Regions from separate parts of the Sphingobacterium sp. UBA7249 genome, predicted to be linked through region 1. Evidence: riboswitches for the same ligand, from Rfam matches in the RefSeq annotation. Region 1 holds a riboswitch; the other holds the start of a gene.
The links. A riboswitch is a leader RNA that binds a small molecule or an ion and turns the genes downstream of it on or off. The one in region 1 is predicted to bind thiamine pyrophosphate.

Region 1 (8,313 bases):
CGGATGAATGAGATGCTCCAGGCGGTAGATAATCTGGCATTCTCCAATACGGAAGAACGTATCCTAAATTACCTGAAAGCCAAAGTAAACCTTACCAACAACCGGATTCTTACCCTCACTCATCAAGATATTGCATCCGATCTGACCACCTCACGTGTGGTGGTCTCGCGGATCTTAAAAAAATTGGAGAATGAAGATAAAATTGTACTGCTCAGGAATGAAATCAGAGTATTGATCTAGATCCAAAATCGCATTATACCAGCGAATATCGTGGCCGATCGGGCGGATCTCAAAGCTGCAAAGTCCTATTACTGCTTTGAGCCATATGAATCCAAAAACATTTGTATCTTTATTGGTAAGAGAATACTCGATTCACACCATTTAATTTAATATGAGAACAGAAAACGTAGGATTTATCGGATTGGGAAATATGGGCCACCCCATGGCAAAAAACCTAGAAAAAGCAGGTTTCCCTCTTTCCGTTTATAACAGAACTATAACAAAAACAACAGATTTCGAAGCGCAATCAGCTGTTTACGAAAAAGTCTCTGATCTGGTCAATGCCAATGCTATTGTGTTTACGATGTTGACCAACGATACTGCAGTTCAGGAGGTTTATGGTAAAATTCTTGAACAGCCTATCAGCGGAAAATTATTTGTGGATATGAGTACCATTTCACAGGATGCAAGTATTGATATTGCCCGAAAGCTAGAAGAAAAAGGGGCCACTTTTCTGGATGCACCTGTGGCCGGAAGTACCAAGCCTGCCGCAGAAGGTACACTGATCATTATGGTGGGTGGAGAACAATCAGACCTTGAGCGTGCCAGACCTTACCTAGAAAAGATGGGAAAATCCATTAAACATCTTGGTGAAAATGGCAAAGGTATTGCTGCAAAACTTGCCATCAATTACTTTCTATCAATCATCTATCAGGGGTTAGCCGAAACTATCTTATTCTCCGATCAATTGGGGATTGAACGCAGTGAAATGCTAGAGATTATCAACGATAGCGCCAGTGGTAGCGGAGCAACAAAAGTAAAAACACCGTTGCTCATCGAAGGAAATTATAGCGCAGCATTTGCGCTGGACCTGATGTTAAAAGATATTCGATTGGCCCAAAAGGCGGGTGCAGCTTATCCGTTACTCGGAACCCTTCTTGACACCTACCAGGCAGCACATGAAAAAGGTTTGGGACAATTGGATGTGATCGGAATTATTGAATCTATAAAACAATCCTGAGTTTATAAGGGTTAATAAACATATTAAGGCCCCTACCTCACACAAGGCAGTTACCTTAAAGGACAATCATAAACAAATGGTTTAATCAAATCGAATAGCAGATGAATTGGCGGAAGTTAAAACTTCATTTAATCGCGAACAACATCTGTCGAATAAAACAGGAACAGATGAAAACAGCTTTAACATTTTTTCTATTGACTATTGTTACCATGAGCATGAAATCACAGGAGTTAAAACAGGTATCCTATAACGACGGAACACAACAATTGAATGGGCTCGTCACGTCCAATGCAGATAAAAAAGGGCCTGCGGTCCTTATTTTACCTGCTTGGAAAGGCATAGATAATGAGGCGAAACAAGCCGCTTTGCAACTTGAAAAAGCGGGCTACATTGCGTTCATTGCCGATATCTATGGAGAAGGAAATATTCCAGCGGACAATACCGCTGCCTCGAAAATTTCGGCCCATTACAAAGCAGACTACAAAGCCTATCAGCAGCGGATTGCAGCTGCTCTGGAACAATTGAAGAAGACTGGAGCAGATCCTAAAAAAATTGCAGTAATTGGTTATTGTTTCGGTGGAACAGGAGCTCTCGAAACAGCGCGCGCTGGTTTACCCGTTGCAGCTGTGATCAGTATTCATGGTGGGCTCTCCAAATCACCCGACAGACCCAATACTGCGATCGGTGTGAAAGTATTGGTTGAACATCCCGCAGCTGACAAAAGTGTATCAAAAGAAGATTATGATGGATTGATTAAGGAACTTAATGAAGGAAAAGCGGACTGGCAGATCATTACCTATGCCAATTCTGGCCATACCTTTACCAATCCGGAATCACCAGAATATAATCCTGTCATGGCCAAACGTGCCTGGGAGCATACTTTATTATTCCTAAGAGAAGTGTTACACTAAAAGTCAGCACAACTCGTCTTTCCCGGTCAAAATGAGCTGTCCTTCGAAATCAACAGTTTTGCATCATGTGATTTTCCAGCTATTGGTATTGCTGACCTGTGTGCTCCCAGCAAAACCGCAGGAAAAAAAATCAATGGAAATCGCAGCACCTACCCAAGCCATACTCTTCGTTATCAATGGATCTGATAAATCAACGGATTTTATGATGCGCCTTCACGATCAAAAGGCTAATGAAATTATTCGACAAGTTCCCTATAGCACGACTAAACTCCTGGTTACAAAGACAGATGCCCAACTACTTACTTTTGTGGTCAACAAAAGTAAATGGACAGTGGATGTACCCAAACTAAAGCAAAGAAATGCCATGATACTATTTGATGGTCAAAGCCGACCAAAAGTGATCTATGGTAGCCAAAGCTATCTCCAGGCCGCAAAGCTAATATTGACGGACAATAAGGAGACAAGTGCATCTCAAAAAGCACTTAAATATGACGCAAAACTATTCTTCGATTCCATAGCTGCTATTCCGTTTAAACCTTCCAAACAATATGCGAAGGCCATCATTTCCCGATCTAGTCTTCCGATCTACTCCAATCAGAAAAAAGGCAGATATGACGGAACCTACATTTCGCAGACTTTTACAGCGGAGAACCCCGAAAAACCCAACGGCATTATGACGATTGTTTATCAGAAAGGCAAAGAGCTATCAACCAACAATTTATCTAATGGAGTCAACTATTACACCAAATATTTTTACAACAAATGGGGATTAATCGATTCGATACAGCAGCTTCACAACAGCAAATGGACATACAGTACAATTTACCAATACCTACCGCATACTATTCTCATTAGCGATGCCGAACGACAAAGCGTATCCATCTATCATTTAAATAATCAATATCAACTGGTCCGAGAGGAATCCATTCATTTCGCTTACCAACGGATGAATTGGATCGACCACCGTTACAATGAAAATGGTCAGCTTATTGAAGAAGTTTCGGGGCTAAATAATGCCATCGAAAACCGTAGACTGTATTACTATGATGATCCAAAAGCAAGCGATTTCTCTTCGTGGCAGGAATTTGACGCAGCGGGTAAGCTCACTGCTGAAACCAAAATAGCTGTACAAGGCAACGAAACTACCTACCTATTTTATCGTGATGGTACATTGGAAATGAAAATAGTCTCAAAAGAACTGGGCGACTACCAATATGAGAGCACTGTATTTGACAAACAGAATAAAATCACTTCTAAAACAATACAAAGAAAAGTTAATCCAATTCTTAATAATTAAAACTCGCGAACTGAAATAAAAGTAAATCATTGTCCTATGACCAACTTTTCTTCAACGCAATAAACAGTTATTCGTCATTAGTGAAAAAACGGAAATTAATAAGTCAACGTCACCCTTTGCTGTATTTTCTTGCTGTCTGGGCAAGAAGAATACAAAGAAAGGCCATTTGGTTGCTGGACAATAAAAACTATACAAAAACCAAGTCTACAACAGCGTTGCAGTACCGCATAAAAAAGCACCAGTCTGTTTTATTAAAGAAGCTAGGAGAAAACAATATGCAGCTGCAAATCAACAAAGTGACCAACCTAAAGATCGCGGCAAAGCAAATCAATGGTGTTCTGATCCGCCCGGGTGAAACGTTTTCTTTCTGTAAACTGGTCGGCCAGCCCACACAAAAGAAAGGTTATCTTCCGGGGATGGAATTGTCTTTCGGTGAAGCGCGGGCAGGTATTGGCGGTGGAATCTGCCAGATCTCCAACCTAATCCATTGGCTTGTTATCCATAGCCCCCTGACAGTTACAGAGCGCTATCATCATTCGTTTGACCCTTTTCCTGACGATGGCCGTGTGCTGCCCTTCGGAAGCGGTGCGACGGTATTTTATAACTATCGTGACTATCAATTCACCAACAACACGGACTATACATTTCAGATCAACCTCTGGTTTACTGAAAAATGTCTTGAAGGTGAATTACGCGTCAATAAGGAACTCGATTTCGCTTACCATGTTTTTGAAAAAGAACATCAATTCCTTAAAATAGGAGATCAATTTTACCGGAAAAATGAAATCTGGCGGGAAAAGTTCCTAAAATTTCAGGGCGGAAAGGTTCTTGACACAGAACTCCTGACAAAAAATTTTGCACGCGTTACCTATATCCCTTCCGACTATATGGAATTACCACTTGAAAAATAGGATGCTATCCTAAGTACACCGAATGCAGCGTTGAGAGCAATACAATTTTTTAGCAAAAGACCTGCCGCCCTTTAATCATCTCTGGCACATCGTTTCACTGTGCATGCACATGGTCTATTTTCTCCTCAGTTGATTGGATCGAGAATGCGTTCTTACACGGGCCTATTGGTTAATAGCTTATTTTACTATTCCGAGATTATGTAATAAAGCACCTATAAAAAGTCCTTTTTTTTGCCTAAATTTGATATGGCTTTGGGGGTATTCTGTATAGAATTGAGATAGTCCCTTCGAACCTGATCCGGTTTATACCGGCGTAGGGAAAAGCAACCGCTTATGTATATTGCGATATACCTGACAGCCTATCTGTCTCATTTCTTCCCGACAAAGCCACCTACAAACATAGCGATCAAAAAGAAATGGAAGATGTAATTATCAACCTGTTAACACAGGTCAAACAACAAAAACCGCTTGTACATAATATCACGAATCTGGTTGTCATGAACAGTACTGCCAATGCACTACTTGCCCTCGGCGCCTCCCCTGTCATGGTACATAGTCCATCAGAAGTACGCGAGGTGGTAGACCTTGCCCAGTCGCTGGTTCTTAATATTGGTACATTGAGTGAACTCACCGCCGAGTCCATGCTTGTCGCAGCTGAACATGCCAATAACATTGGCCGCCCCTGGGTATTAGATCCTGTAGGAGCTGGTATATCGGCTTTTCGCAATGATCTGTTAGCAAATCTGCTGGAATTAAAGCCAACGGTCATACGAGGCAATGCTTCGGAAATCATGAGCCTTTACAATTTCAACCAAGTCAATACCAAAGGTGTCGACAGCACCGCAGACAGTAAAGCTGCTGTTGGATATGGCCAAGCACTGCAGGAACAAGTGGGATCAATCATCTGCATCTCCGGAAAGGTAGATTATATCCTATCTGAACAATATACAGTCGAAGTACACAATGGGCATCCGATGATGACCCAGGTGACAGGACTGGGCTGTAGTTCAACTGCACTGATCGGCGCATTTTTAGGTGTTGCAGACCAACCATTTGAAGCAGCAACAGCCGGAGTCGCCCTTTTGAGTCTCGCGGGTCAACTGGCAGCGGCCAAGTCCTTGGGGCCTGGTTCCCTACAGGTGAATATCTATGATGAGCTCTATCAGCTGAATGCTGATCGCATCAAAACTGATCTCAACATTAAACAATATGGCAATTAATCCCTTGTTTCCTTATCCACTGTATCTAGTTATTTCTGAACAGGATTGCTACCCACAATCCTGGCTTCATGTTGCTGAGGAAGCCATCCACGGCTGTGTGGATATTGTTCAGTTGCGTGAGAAAAACGAAACTCCGGCGCGATTTCTAGAAAAAGCGAAGAAGCTAAAGCGAATCACCGACCACTATGGGATCCCATTGATCATCAATGATGCCGTTGGTATAGCGCTCGAAATTGAAGCTTGGGGTGTACATGTTGGACAGAATGATTGTCGACCTTTGGAAATACGGGAGAAATATGGACAGCAGATTCAAATTGGCTGGTCACTTGAAAATCTTGCACAACTGGACAGTGAACAGATGCGGGCGGTAGATCAGCTTGGTGTGAGCCCCATTTTTGCAACGAAAACAAAAACAGATACCATTACAGAATGGGGAATCAGCGGATTGTGCCAGGTACGGAATTTAACCGAAAAACCCCTGATCGCCATTGGACGCATGGACCTGGATACGATCGAAAGTACGTGGCAAGCAGGAGCAAATTCAATTGCTGTCGTATCAGCGATCTGCAAAAGTAAAGATCCAAGGGAACGTAGTGCCCAATTAAAGGAATTATTAACATGAACATAACAAAAAAATACACTGTACCCACTGTACTGAGCATAGCGGGATTTGATGGTAGCGGCGGAGCTGGCATCCAGGCGGATACGAAAACCATATCGGCCCTGGGATGCTATGCAATGAACGTCTTGACAGCTTTACCAGTACAAAATACACAGGGAGTACGCAATATTTACGAAATACCTACTCAAGCAGTCCGAGAGCAGCTGGATGCAATCTTCGACGATATTTATCCGGATGCGATCAAAATCGGGATGGTTCACAACATTGAACTCGTCGAACTCATCAGCAACTACCTGAAAGACTACCGTGGAACAATTGTATTTGACCCTGTAATGGTAGCTACAAGTGGCCATAAATTAATTCATGACGATACGATACAGGCTTGCGTGGACCTACTTTTCCCACAAACAACAGTGATCACCCCCAATCTGGATGAGGTCAGTGTACTTGTAGGAAAAACCATAGACAACGTTCCAGCGATGGAGGAAGCAGGTATTGCACTCCTTAAAAAAGGATGCCAAGCAGTACTTATCAAAGGTGGACACCTGCAAAGCACTGAACTTACCTCCCTCCTTTTTCAGCAAAATACATTGCCAAAGGTGTTTAAATCACAAAAAATTGAAAGCAAAAACACGCATGGATCGGGTTGCTCGCTTTCTTCGGCAATAGCCAGTCAGTTGGCGCAAAAAAAAACACTTGATCAGGCTGTTGCGATCGCACTAGATTATGTCCACGAGGCAATCAAAGGAAGTAAAGATCTCGTTATTGGCAAAGGAAATGGGCCACTTAATCATTTCCACAACCCTTCTAAACTTATTTTTCATGAAATGGAGCGATAAAACATGGGATACGATCAAACCTATCTACGCAGATATCATAACGATGCCTTTTATTTCAGAACTAAGCGATGGCAGCTTACCCCTGGATAAATTTCAATTTTACATGCGCCAGGATGCTTTCTATCTAGAGGAATTTGGACGAGTCTTAGCTTTTATCGGAGCAAAAAGCGCCAACAACCAGCAGGCCCTTGACTATTTTGAATTCGGACGCAATGCACTCATTGTCGAAAAAGCCCTCCATGAAAACTATTTTAAAGAATTTGGCCTAGCTCCAGAAGACGGAAGCAAAATTGAACCTATTTGCCATCACTATATCCATTTTCTGAAAAGCGTCGCCGCATTTGAACCCATAGAAGTTGCTATGGCCGCAACATTGCCCTGCTTTTGGATTTATAAGGAAGTTGGCGATCACATCCTGTCTATCACCAATGGCAGCCAAAACCCCTATTCCAGGTGGATTGATACCTATAGTGGTGACGAGTTTGCTGAGGGTGTGAACAAAGCGAAAAATTATGTTGATCAGATTTCTGAACAAAGTAGTGCAACAAATCGAGAGAAAATGCGACAAGCATTTATAACGGCTTCTCGATTGGAATATCATTTCTGGCAAGCAGCGTATGAGAAAAGAATGTGGTAGCCACCAAAAACAACAATAAATTGTTCGATAGTGAACACCGATTGTTCATAAATGGGCAATAGTTAAAAATGCCTTAAAACAAAAAGAAATGTCTATCAACGATTTACGCAGTTTTTACTTTTTGGCATCACTATTATATAAGTAAGGAAGAAATGAGGCTGCTTTTCGAAATGAAAATTGAAAAATAGAAATAGTAAACGCATAAAATTAAAAACTAATAATAGACAAAACCATGAAAAGAATCCTAACCATCGCCTTTATTTCATTTTTATATGTTACTCAGGCCCAAGAGCGTGAGACCCGTAAGATTTCCGCTCCGGATGGCATTTCGGCAGCTACTTCGCTACGTGTTGACTACATTCACTCCAACCGTAATGAAGTTGTTGTTGAAGCTGACAATGCAACGCATCTGTCGCTGATCGAAACGAATGTAAAAAATGGCATATTAAAGATACAATATAAACGGAATTCACAGGTCAGAAATGCGAGAAACAATCGCGTAACGGTATATTCAAGTAAAATTCCGACAACTTTTTCCGCTTCTTCGAGTGGATCAATCTACAGCAACGAAACGATAAAAGCCAGCAAAATATCAGTAAACGTTTCTTCGTCCGCCCGTATTTCGCTTAAAAAATT
Region 2 (8,313 bases), on a different contig from region 1:
CCCAGCCCGCCGGCTCCAACAATCAGTACGTTGGCATTCATAATTTTTCGCTGCCCCGAGACACCAATTTCTTCGATAAAGATTTGTCGGCTATAGCGTTCGAAAATAAGATCCTCTTTCATCCATTTAACGAATTAGTCCTGAATATGTACTTTCCCAATCTTTCATTACCGGGGAATAGCCCATTTTTCGGATTTGATTTTTTATTGTCTCCATATCCCGCTCGTCGCTGACTTCAAACTGTTCCAGCGCTTGTGGGTCGACGACATAACCCCCAGGATTTGTTTTGGAAGCTGCACTCATTGTGGTTACCCCGATGGGGATAATATGATCCCTAAAACTTTCATTTTCCCGGGTAGAAATGGAAATCTCGAGATTTTCATTCCATAAGCGGTAAGCGCAAATCAATTGCAGCAGATGTTTGTCCGAAAGATGAAAATTTGGTGCAACTGAACCTACAGCTGGACGCAGCCGAGGAAAGGAAATTGAATATCGGGTTTGCCAATAGTTTTTTTGCAAATAGGAAATGTGGGCCGCCGTGAAAAAGCTGTCTACACGCCAATCCTCCAATCCGAGTAATACCCCCAATCCAATTTTATGAATGCCTGCCTGCCCGATACGGTCGGGGGTGTCAAGTCGGTAATCAAAATTCGATTTCTTGCCTTTGGGATGGTATTTCTTGTATACCTCCCGATGATAAGTTTCCTGATAAACTAGCACTGCATAGACTCCTGCGGCCTGTAGCAATTGATATTCTACCTGATCTAAGGGCTGTACCTCAATGGAAATCTGTGAGAAATGTGGTTTTAACAGCGCAATGGCCTGGAGGAAATAATTAACTTCCACGGTCTTGTTTGCTTCACCACTGACCAATAGTACATGGTTGACTCCCATGGATTTAAGCGCCATCGCTTCGAGCAACAATTCAGTATTATTGAGTGTTTTGCGCCGAATCTTATTGTCCATGCTGAACCCACAGTAGGTACAGATATTCTGGCATTCATTGCTAAGGTAAAGCGGTGCGTAGAGCTGTATGGTCTTGCCAAACCGCCGCTGCGTGACCTGTTGTGTCTTGACGGCCATCTGCTCCAGATAGGGTGTTGCAGCAGGTGAAATAAGGGCGATGAAATCACTGAGTGTCAAATGCTCTTTGTTTAATGCCCGACGTACGTCCTGATCGGACGTCCCATAGATCTTTGTTTGGACTTCTTCCCAACTGTATTGGTCAAGTATCTCTTTAAAATCAGTCATGGTTTTTGGATCAATCGAATAAAAATGAAGTTAGCGGACTTGAACTGACTGCCCGTGAAGTAATGGGGCCCAAACCTGCTTCATAGGCCATGCGTCCAGCGATGACTGCTTGCTTAAAAGCCTCAGCCATGTGCACTGGATTATTGGAAATGGCAATTGCGGTATTGACCAATACTGCATCGGCACCAATTTCCATGGCTTTTGCAGCATCTGAAGGGGCACCAATTCCGGCATCTACGACCACCGGCACATTGCTTTCTTCGATAATGATTTCCAGAAAATCCAATGTACGAAGCCCTTTGTTGCTACCGATCGGTGCCCCCAGAGGCATGACAACTGCAGTACCTGCGTTTTCCAGGCGTTTACAAAGTACGGGGTCAGCATGAACATAAGGCATGACCACAAAATCCAGTTTTGCAAGTGCCTCTGTCGCACGTAAAGTTTCAATTGGGTCGGGCAACAGATAACGAGGGTCAGGGTGAATTTCAAGTTTTACCCAGTTTGTTTCCAGGGCTTCCCTGGCCAGTTGAGCCGCTAAAACAGCTTCCGCCGCTGTTCTGGCACCCGAAGTATTGGGAAGCAAGTCTATTTTTGTTAAGTTGAGTACAGCAGTTAATTCGTCATCCGCCGCGAGCTGATCGATACGCTTAAGTGCAACGGTAACGAGCTGTGAGCCGGAAGCACTAACGGCGGTGCTCATTTCGTTCAAATTACCGAATTTGCCCGTTCCCATAAATAACCTGGATTCAAAGCTGCGATTTGCTATTTGTAATGTGCTCATGGTAAAAGATTTTTAATGGATGAAATAATGTTCGGTGTTTGAGTGACCAATCCTGATACTGCGACACCATAAACTCCTATCTGTGTTAAATGTTGGATATCTTCGAGACTGCTGATCCCGCCAATAGCGAATATCGGAACAGGAGGAAGCTCCTGCCTCCGGATTTCCTGGATGATATTTTCATATCCAGCTATACCCAACAGTGGACTGAGTTTTTGTTTTGTATACGTGTGCTTAAAAGGACCGAGTCCTATATAATCACATTTTTCTACTATTCGACGTTGTACATCTTCCAAGCTATTTGCTGTCCCACCTATAACTTTCGATGGTCCTAATAACTGGCGGGCCTCAGCTATACCGCAATCCGTTAAGCCTAGGTGTACGCCATCGACATCCAGTTCCTTGGCTAGTTTTACATGATCATTGATAATGCATTTTGCACCAAACTGTTGGCAAATATGTAATATTTGACTCGCAAGTAATGAAAACTCCGGTTCTTCCGCTTGTTTCCATCGGATCTGAATCCAGGTGGCACCGGCGTCCAATGCTTTAAGGATATTGTTCTTTTGGTCTGTCAGTGTCAGTCCCTGGGAGATATATTGTAATTTTTCGAGCATAGCTGTTTGCATGTTTTAAATTGTTGAATAGGGTCAGTATCCTGCCAGAGGGCGCCTAATAAGGCAATTCCATCGGCTCCCGCTTGGATGGGAAGTAGACAATTTGCGGTTGTTATTCCTCCCAACCCAATTAAGCGGACATCCAAATTGGTCCGCAAGGGAAGTTGATTCAAAAGGGCATTTTCTTGTCCATAACCTGCTTTAGAAATGCTTGGAAATAATGGACTTAAAAAGGCGTAATTCCATCTTTTATCCAAGGCATTGAACTGATTGATGTGATGGACCGAAGTCGAATAAATGTTCCCGAAATGCTGCCTGTTGAATGGGTCGCTTTGCCGAAGATGCGCATTGAAATGAATTCTGTTTATATGAAGTGCGTCAGACAGCCACGGATGGGAGTGGAGAACCAATCGATCATGGTATGTCGCATCTATGGATGCGACATACTGATACATTTGCTCATCCGTAAAATGATATTTGCGTAGATGCAGGAGATCAAGCCCATGTGCAAAGAGATGATGGATGATATTCATTTCTGAGGCAACTTCCTCCGCTGCTGTCAACGCAATAATCATAAGTAGATTTCCTTTCCTTGAGCGATGAATTCCTGCGATTTTTCCAACATGCCCTGTGCGGCAGTATCCCGGATTTCTTGTGTAATTTTCATGGAGCAGAATTTTGGCCCGCACATCGAGCAGAAATGGGCTACTTTGGCGGCATCCGCGGGTAGCGTTTCGTCATGGTATTCACGGGCAGTATCTGGATCAAGGGATAGGTTGAACTGATCCTCCCATCGGAATTCAAATCTGGCCTTGCTCAGAGCGTTATCACGGTACTGTGCCCCGGGGTGCCCTTTAGCGAGATCTGCAGCATGTGCCGCCAGTTTGTAGGTAATAACACCATCTTTTACATCTTTTTTGTTGGGCAGTCCAAGATGTTCTTTTGGAGTTACATAGCATAGCATGGCACAGCCATACCAGCCGATCATTGCCGCGCCAATAGCTGAGGTAATGTGGTCATATCCCGGTGCGATATCTGTGGTAAGCGGACCTAAGGTGTAAAATGGAGCTTCGTCACAACATTCCAGCTGTTTTTCCATGTTCTCTTTGATAAGTTGCATAGGAACGTGCCCCGGCCCCTCGATCATCACCTGTACATCATGTTTCCAGGCGATCTTTGTCAACTCACCCAAGGTTTCAAGTTCCGCAAATTGTGCAGCGTCATTGGCATCTGCAATAGCGCCTGGGCGCAAGCCATCACCAAGCGAGAAAGCAACATCATACTGCTTCATGATGTGGCAGATCTCTTCAAAATGGGTATACAGAAAGTTTTCCTGATGATGAAAGAGACACCATTTTGCCATAATCGATCCCCCTCTTGAGACGATACCAGTTACGCGCTTTGCCGTTAAATGAATATAGCGCAGTAGGACACCGGCATGGATAGTGAAATAAGATACACCCTGTTCAGCCTGCTCAATCAAGGTATCCCGAAAAATTTCCCAGGTAAGATCTTCGGCGACGCCTTTCACTTTTTCAAGCGCCTGATAGATTGGAACAGTGCCTATCGGTACCGGTGAGTTGCGGATAATCCATTCGCGGGTTTCGTGGATATTTTTGCCTGTAGACAGGTCCATGATGGTATCGGCACCCCAACGGCAGGCCCAGACTGCTTTTTCTACCTCTTCTTCAATGCTGGAGCTGACCGCACTATTGCCGATGTTGGCATTGATTTTTACCAGAAAATTACGACCAATAATCATTGGTTCACTCTCCGGATGATTGATATTGTTGGGGATGATTGCCCTACCGGCAGCGATTTCCTCACGGACAAACTCGGGTGTAATATATTTTCCGGTTGTTCGGGCGCCAAAGTTCTCCCCCGGATGCTGATGATCCATACCGGGTGTACTGTCGGCGAGTTGCTCGATACGTTGGTTTTCACGAATGGCAACATATTCCATCTCTGGCGTAATGATTCCTTTTCTGGCATAATGCAATTGCGTCACATTTTTTCCCTGCGCCGCAACCTTGGGTTTATGGCTGTAGGTAAAACGAAGTTCGTCCAATGTTTTATCCGCCAGACGCTCTTGTCCATATGTCGAGCTGATACCTTCCAGCTGCTGTACATCCTCGCGGTCCAGGATCCATTGTTCGCGAAGACGCGGAAGTCCCTTACGAATGTCAATTTCCTGTGTCCCGTCTGTATAAGGCCCTGAGGTATCATATATGGTGATAGGTGGATTCATTTCGATTTGTCCATTGCTCAATTTGGTGGGACTCAATGAAATCTGGCGCATGGCGACCTGGATAGGATAAAGCGTTCCTGGAACAAAAACCTTAATGGAATTTGGAAAAGCTGTCTGTGTGATTTTTTCTGATGTCATGTTAATGAGGAATTAGGTATATTGAATTGAATATGTTGCTATGAGTTTAACCACCTTGTGTAGCAGTGATGAGCAGGAGTTGGTCATTAGATTGTAAGTAGGTTTTGGACCAGTCATTTTTGGGAATAACCTGGTTGTTGAGCGCTACGGCGACACCTTGTGTTTTACCGGAAAGCTCAGCCTGTAAAAGATCGGCTAACGAGTTTGGTGCGGGGTCGAAAAATCGGATTTGATGATTGATTGTAAGTTCCATTCCTTTTTATTTTTTGTAAAACTTTAGGAATGGCCACAACAATATACAGTAATGTATTTGAAAGACGGCTTACTTTTCCCTACGCCAGTATGATCTGGATCAGGTTATAAGGGTAAAATCTCAGCCTGCAAATGCAGACACCCCTAAAGTTGGAACTAATATAGGACTATTTTGATGAAAAATCCAAAACATTAGCTTTAATTTTAAATACTTCGCCTAACACGACAGTACAGTTTACTATCTTGGAAATAATTAATATATTCGTTTTTGAATCGACTAAAACAATTTAACACCTTTTGTAATCTTGTTGAATTCATCGATGATTGCTCAGGATATGCATTCAATTCTATTGTGGGAGATACAAAAGGTCGATATGTATAAACTAAATATGCGAAAAATTTTACTGATGACAATGCTGGGTATGGGCACAGCCCTATATGCACAGCAGAAAAAAGAATGTCTCCCCGTTGCCCTCAGCTGTGAGCATCTCGCAAATCCAATGGGCGTAGATAAACTAAATCCTCGCCTAAGCTGGCAACTCGATGATAAACGACAGGGAGCAAAGCAATCTGCTTATCAAATTATGGTAGACACGGATTCAATGGCATTGGTGAAAAATAAACCCAGTAGCTGGAATAGTGGAAAGCAGTCAAATTCTATTATGTTGGTCCACTACAATGGGACGGTACTGAAACCGCAGACAAAGTATTTTTGGAAAGTCCTGGTCTGGGACAAAGACGGACATCCAAGTACGTCAACCATTGCCTCATTCGAAACAGGTATGATGGGGATAGAGAACTGGAAAGGGAAATGGATCAGTGATAACCACAATATCCATGAACAGGCGGCTCCCTATTTTAGAAGAGCTTTTAAAACAAGCAAAGCAATCAAGTCGGCCCGTGCTTACATCGCGGTAGCGGGACTCTATGAACTATCGGTAAATGGCAAAAAAATCGGCGACCACAGGCTGGATCCAATGTATACCCGATTTGATAAACGTACTTTATATGTGGTGGAAGACGTTACCCGGCAACTTCAACAGGGAGACAATGTACTCGCTATCGTCTTGGGAAATGGCTGGTATAATCATCAGCCTCTGGCTGTATGGAATTTCGACAAAGCGCCCTGGCGGGATCGTCCAACATTTTGTTTGGACCTGCGCATTGTCTATCAGGATGGCAGTGAGGAAACAATAAGTTCGGATCAAACCTGGAAGACTGCTGCAGGACCTATTCGCTACAACAATATCTATACGGGCGAACATTACGATGCGCGTCTGGAGGTACCGGGTTGGGATACCCCAACCTTTGACGATGCACAGTGGCATACCGTTCAGTATCGGAATCCTCCCTCCGTAAATATTGTCTCCCAGCAGACCGTGCCCATACGCCTGGTGAAATCCTACGACCCAAAATCAATAAAAAAGATTGATGACAGCACCTATGTCTTTGATATGGGGCAGAATATGGCCGGTGTGACAAAGGTCAAGATGCGGGGGAAAGCCGGGACTGTGATCAAGATCAAACATGGCGAACGATTGCATGCAAATGGACGCTTGGATCAGTCCAATATAGATGTTTATTATCGTGGGAATAAAGAGCTGGAACCCTTTCAAACCGATATCTTGACACTGAGCGGTAAGAAAGAGGATGAATTTATGGCAAAGTTTGGCTATAAAGGATTCCGCTACGTCGAAGTGAGCAGCAGTGAGCCGATCGTGCTGGATAAGTCGGCTGTTACGGCCTATTTTATGCATAGCGATGTGCGTCCTATTGGCCAGCTGACAACCTCCTCTGCGTTGATCAATGGATTATGGAAAGCAACCAATAATGCCTACTTATCCAATTTGATGGGGTATCCCACCGATTGTCCACAGCGGGAGAAAAATGGCTGGACTGGGGATGGTCACCTCGCTATTGAAACAGCTTATTATAATTTTGACGGTATTACAGTCTATGAGAAATGGATGGCAGATCATCGGGACGAGCAGCAGGAAAACGGTGTGTTGCCCGATATCATCCCAACAGGGGGCTGGGGTTATGGTACGGCAAATGGCTTGGACTGGACAAGTACCATTGCTATTATTCCCTGGCAGACTTATTTATTTTACGGTGATGCAAGCCTATTGGCTGACTGCTATGACAATATCAAACGTTATGTGGATTATGTGGATGAAATCAGTCCTACTGGATTGACGACCTTTGGCCGGGGGGATTGGGTGCCAGTCAAATCGCAGTCTAATCTTGAACTTACTTCATCGGTCTATTTTTATGTGGATGCGACGATCTTGGCTTCCGCTGCAAAAATGTTTGGCAAAACAGATGACCAGCAGAAATATGAACAATTAAGCCAAAAAATCAAAGATGCCATCAATGCCAAATTTTTGGATACCGCAAAAGGGATCTACAGTGCCGGGACACAGACAGAGTTAAGCGTACCTTTATATTGGGGAGTGGTGCCAGATGCGATGAAAGCCAAAGTCGCTGCCAACTTAAATAGGAGGGTAGAAGAGACCGATTTTCATCTGGATGTTGGCGTGTTGGGTGCAAAAGCACTCCTGAATGCATTGAAGGATAACGGTTATGGGGAAACGGCATATAAAGTTGCGGTACAGGATACCTATCCCTCCTGGGGCTGGTGGATTGTCAATGGGGCGACCACCTTACTCGAGAATTGGGATCTAAATGCAACGCGGGATATCTCTGACAATCACATGATGTTTGGTGAAATCGGGGGCTGGTTTTTTAAATCCATAGGCGGTATTTTGCCAGATTCGTCGCAGGCCGGTTTTAAACATGTGCTGTTAAAGCCTATTTTTCCGAAGGAGCTCAAGGAGTCTTCTGTTTCTTACAATTCGCCCTATGGAAATATTATATCCAGTTGGAAAGCGAGAGGAAACAAAGTCGAATATCAGATTGAGATACCCGCAAATGCCACAGCAACCTTTTATCCACCAGCGAATGTGCGCAATGGTAAGGCAATCCACCTGGAAGCGGGTCAGAACCGTTTAAATTTGGAATTGAAA

Region 2: another riboswitch for thiamine pyrophosphate. It lies ahead of thiS (sulfur carrier protein ThiS); the one in region 1 lies ahead of thiM (hydroxyethylthiazole kinase).

Annotation. Positions count from the first base shown of each region.
Region 1 is NZ_DKST01000004.1:193,163-201,475, reverse strand. Features, by position in the region: gene B4A24_RS03365 (Crp/Fnr family transcriptional regulator) at 1-240, shown strand, start outside; gene B4A24_RS03360 (NAD(P)-dependent oxidoreductase) at 392-1,240, shown strand; gene B4A24_RS03355 (dienelactone hydrolase family protein) at 1,408-2,151, shown strand; gene B4A24_RS03350 (hypothetical protein) at 2,285-3,448, shown strand; gene B4A24_RS03345 (VanW family protein) at 3,529-4,359, shown strand; TPP riboswitch at 4,604-4,696, shown strand; gene thiM (hydroxyethylthiazole kinase) at 4,776-5,579, shown strand; gene thiE (thiamine phosphate synthase) at 5,569-6,201, shown strand; gene thiD (bifunctional hydroxymethylpyrimidine kinase/phosphomethylpyrimidine kinase) at 6,198-7,040, shown strand; gene tenA (thiaminase II) at 7,024-7,677, shown strand; gene B4A24_RS03320 (GIN domain-containing protein) at 7,910-8,313, shown strand, end outside.
Region 2 is NZ_DKST01000015.1:335,374-343,686, forward strand. Features, by position in the region: gene B4A24_RS12140 (HesA/MoeB/ThiF family protein) at 1-122, opposite strand, end outside; gene thiH (2-iminoacetate synthase ThiH) at 127-1,251, opposite strand; gene B4A24_RS12150 (thiazole synthase) at 1,262-2,032, opposite strand; gene thiE (thiamine phosphate synthase) at 2,029-2,649, opposite strand; gene B4A24_RS12160 (thiamine phosphate synthase) at 2,613-3,224, opposite strand; gene thiC (phosphomethylpyrimidine synthase ThiC) at 3,221-5,035, opposite strand; gene thiS (sulfur carrier protein ThiS) at 5,082-5,288, opposite strand; TPP riboswitch at 5,348-5,443, opposite strand; gene B4A24_RS12175 (alpha-L-rhamnosidase) at 5,677-8,313, shown strand, end outside.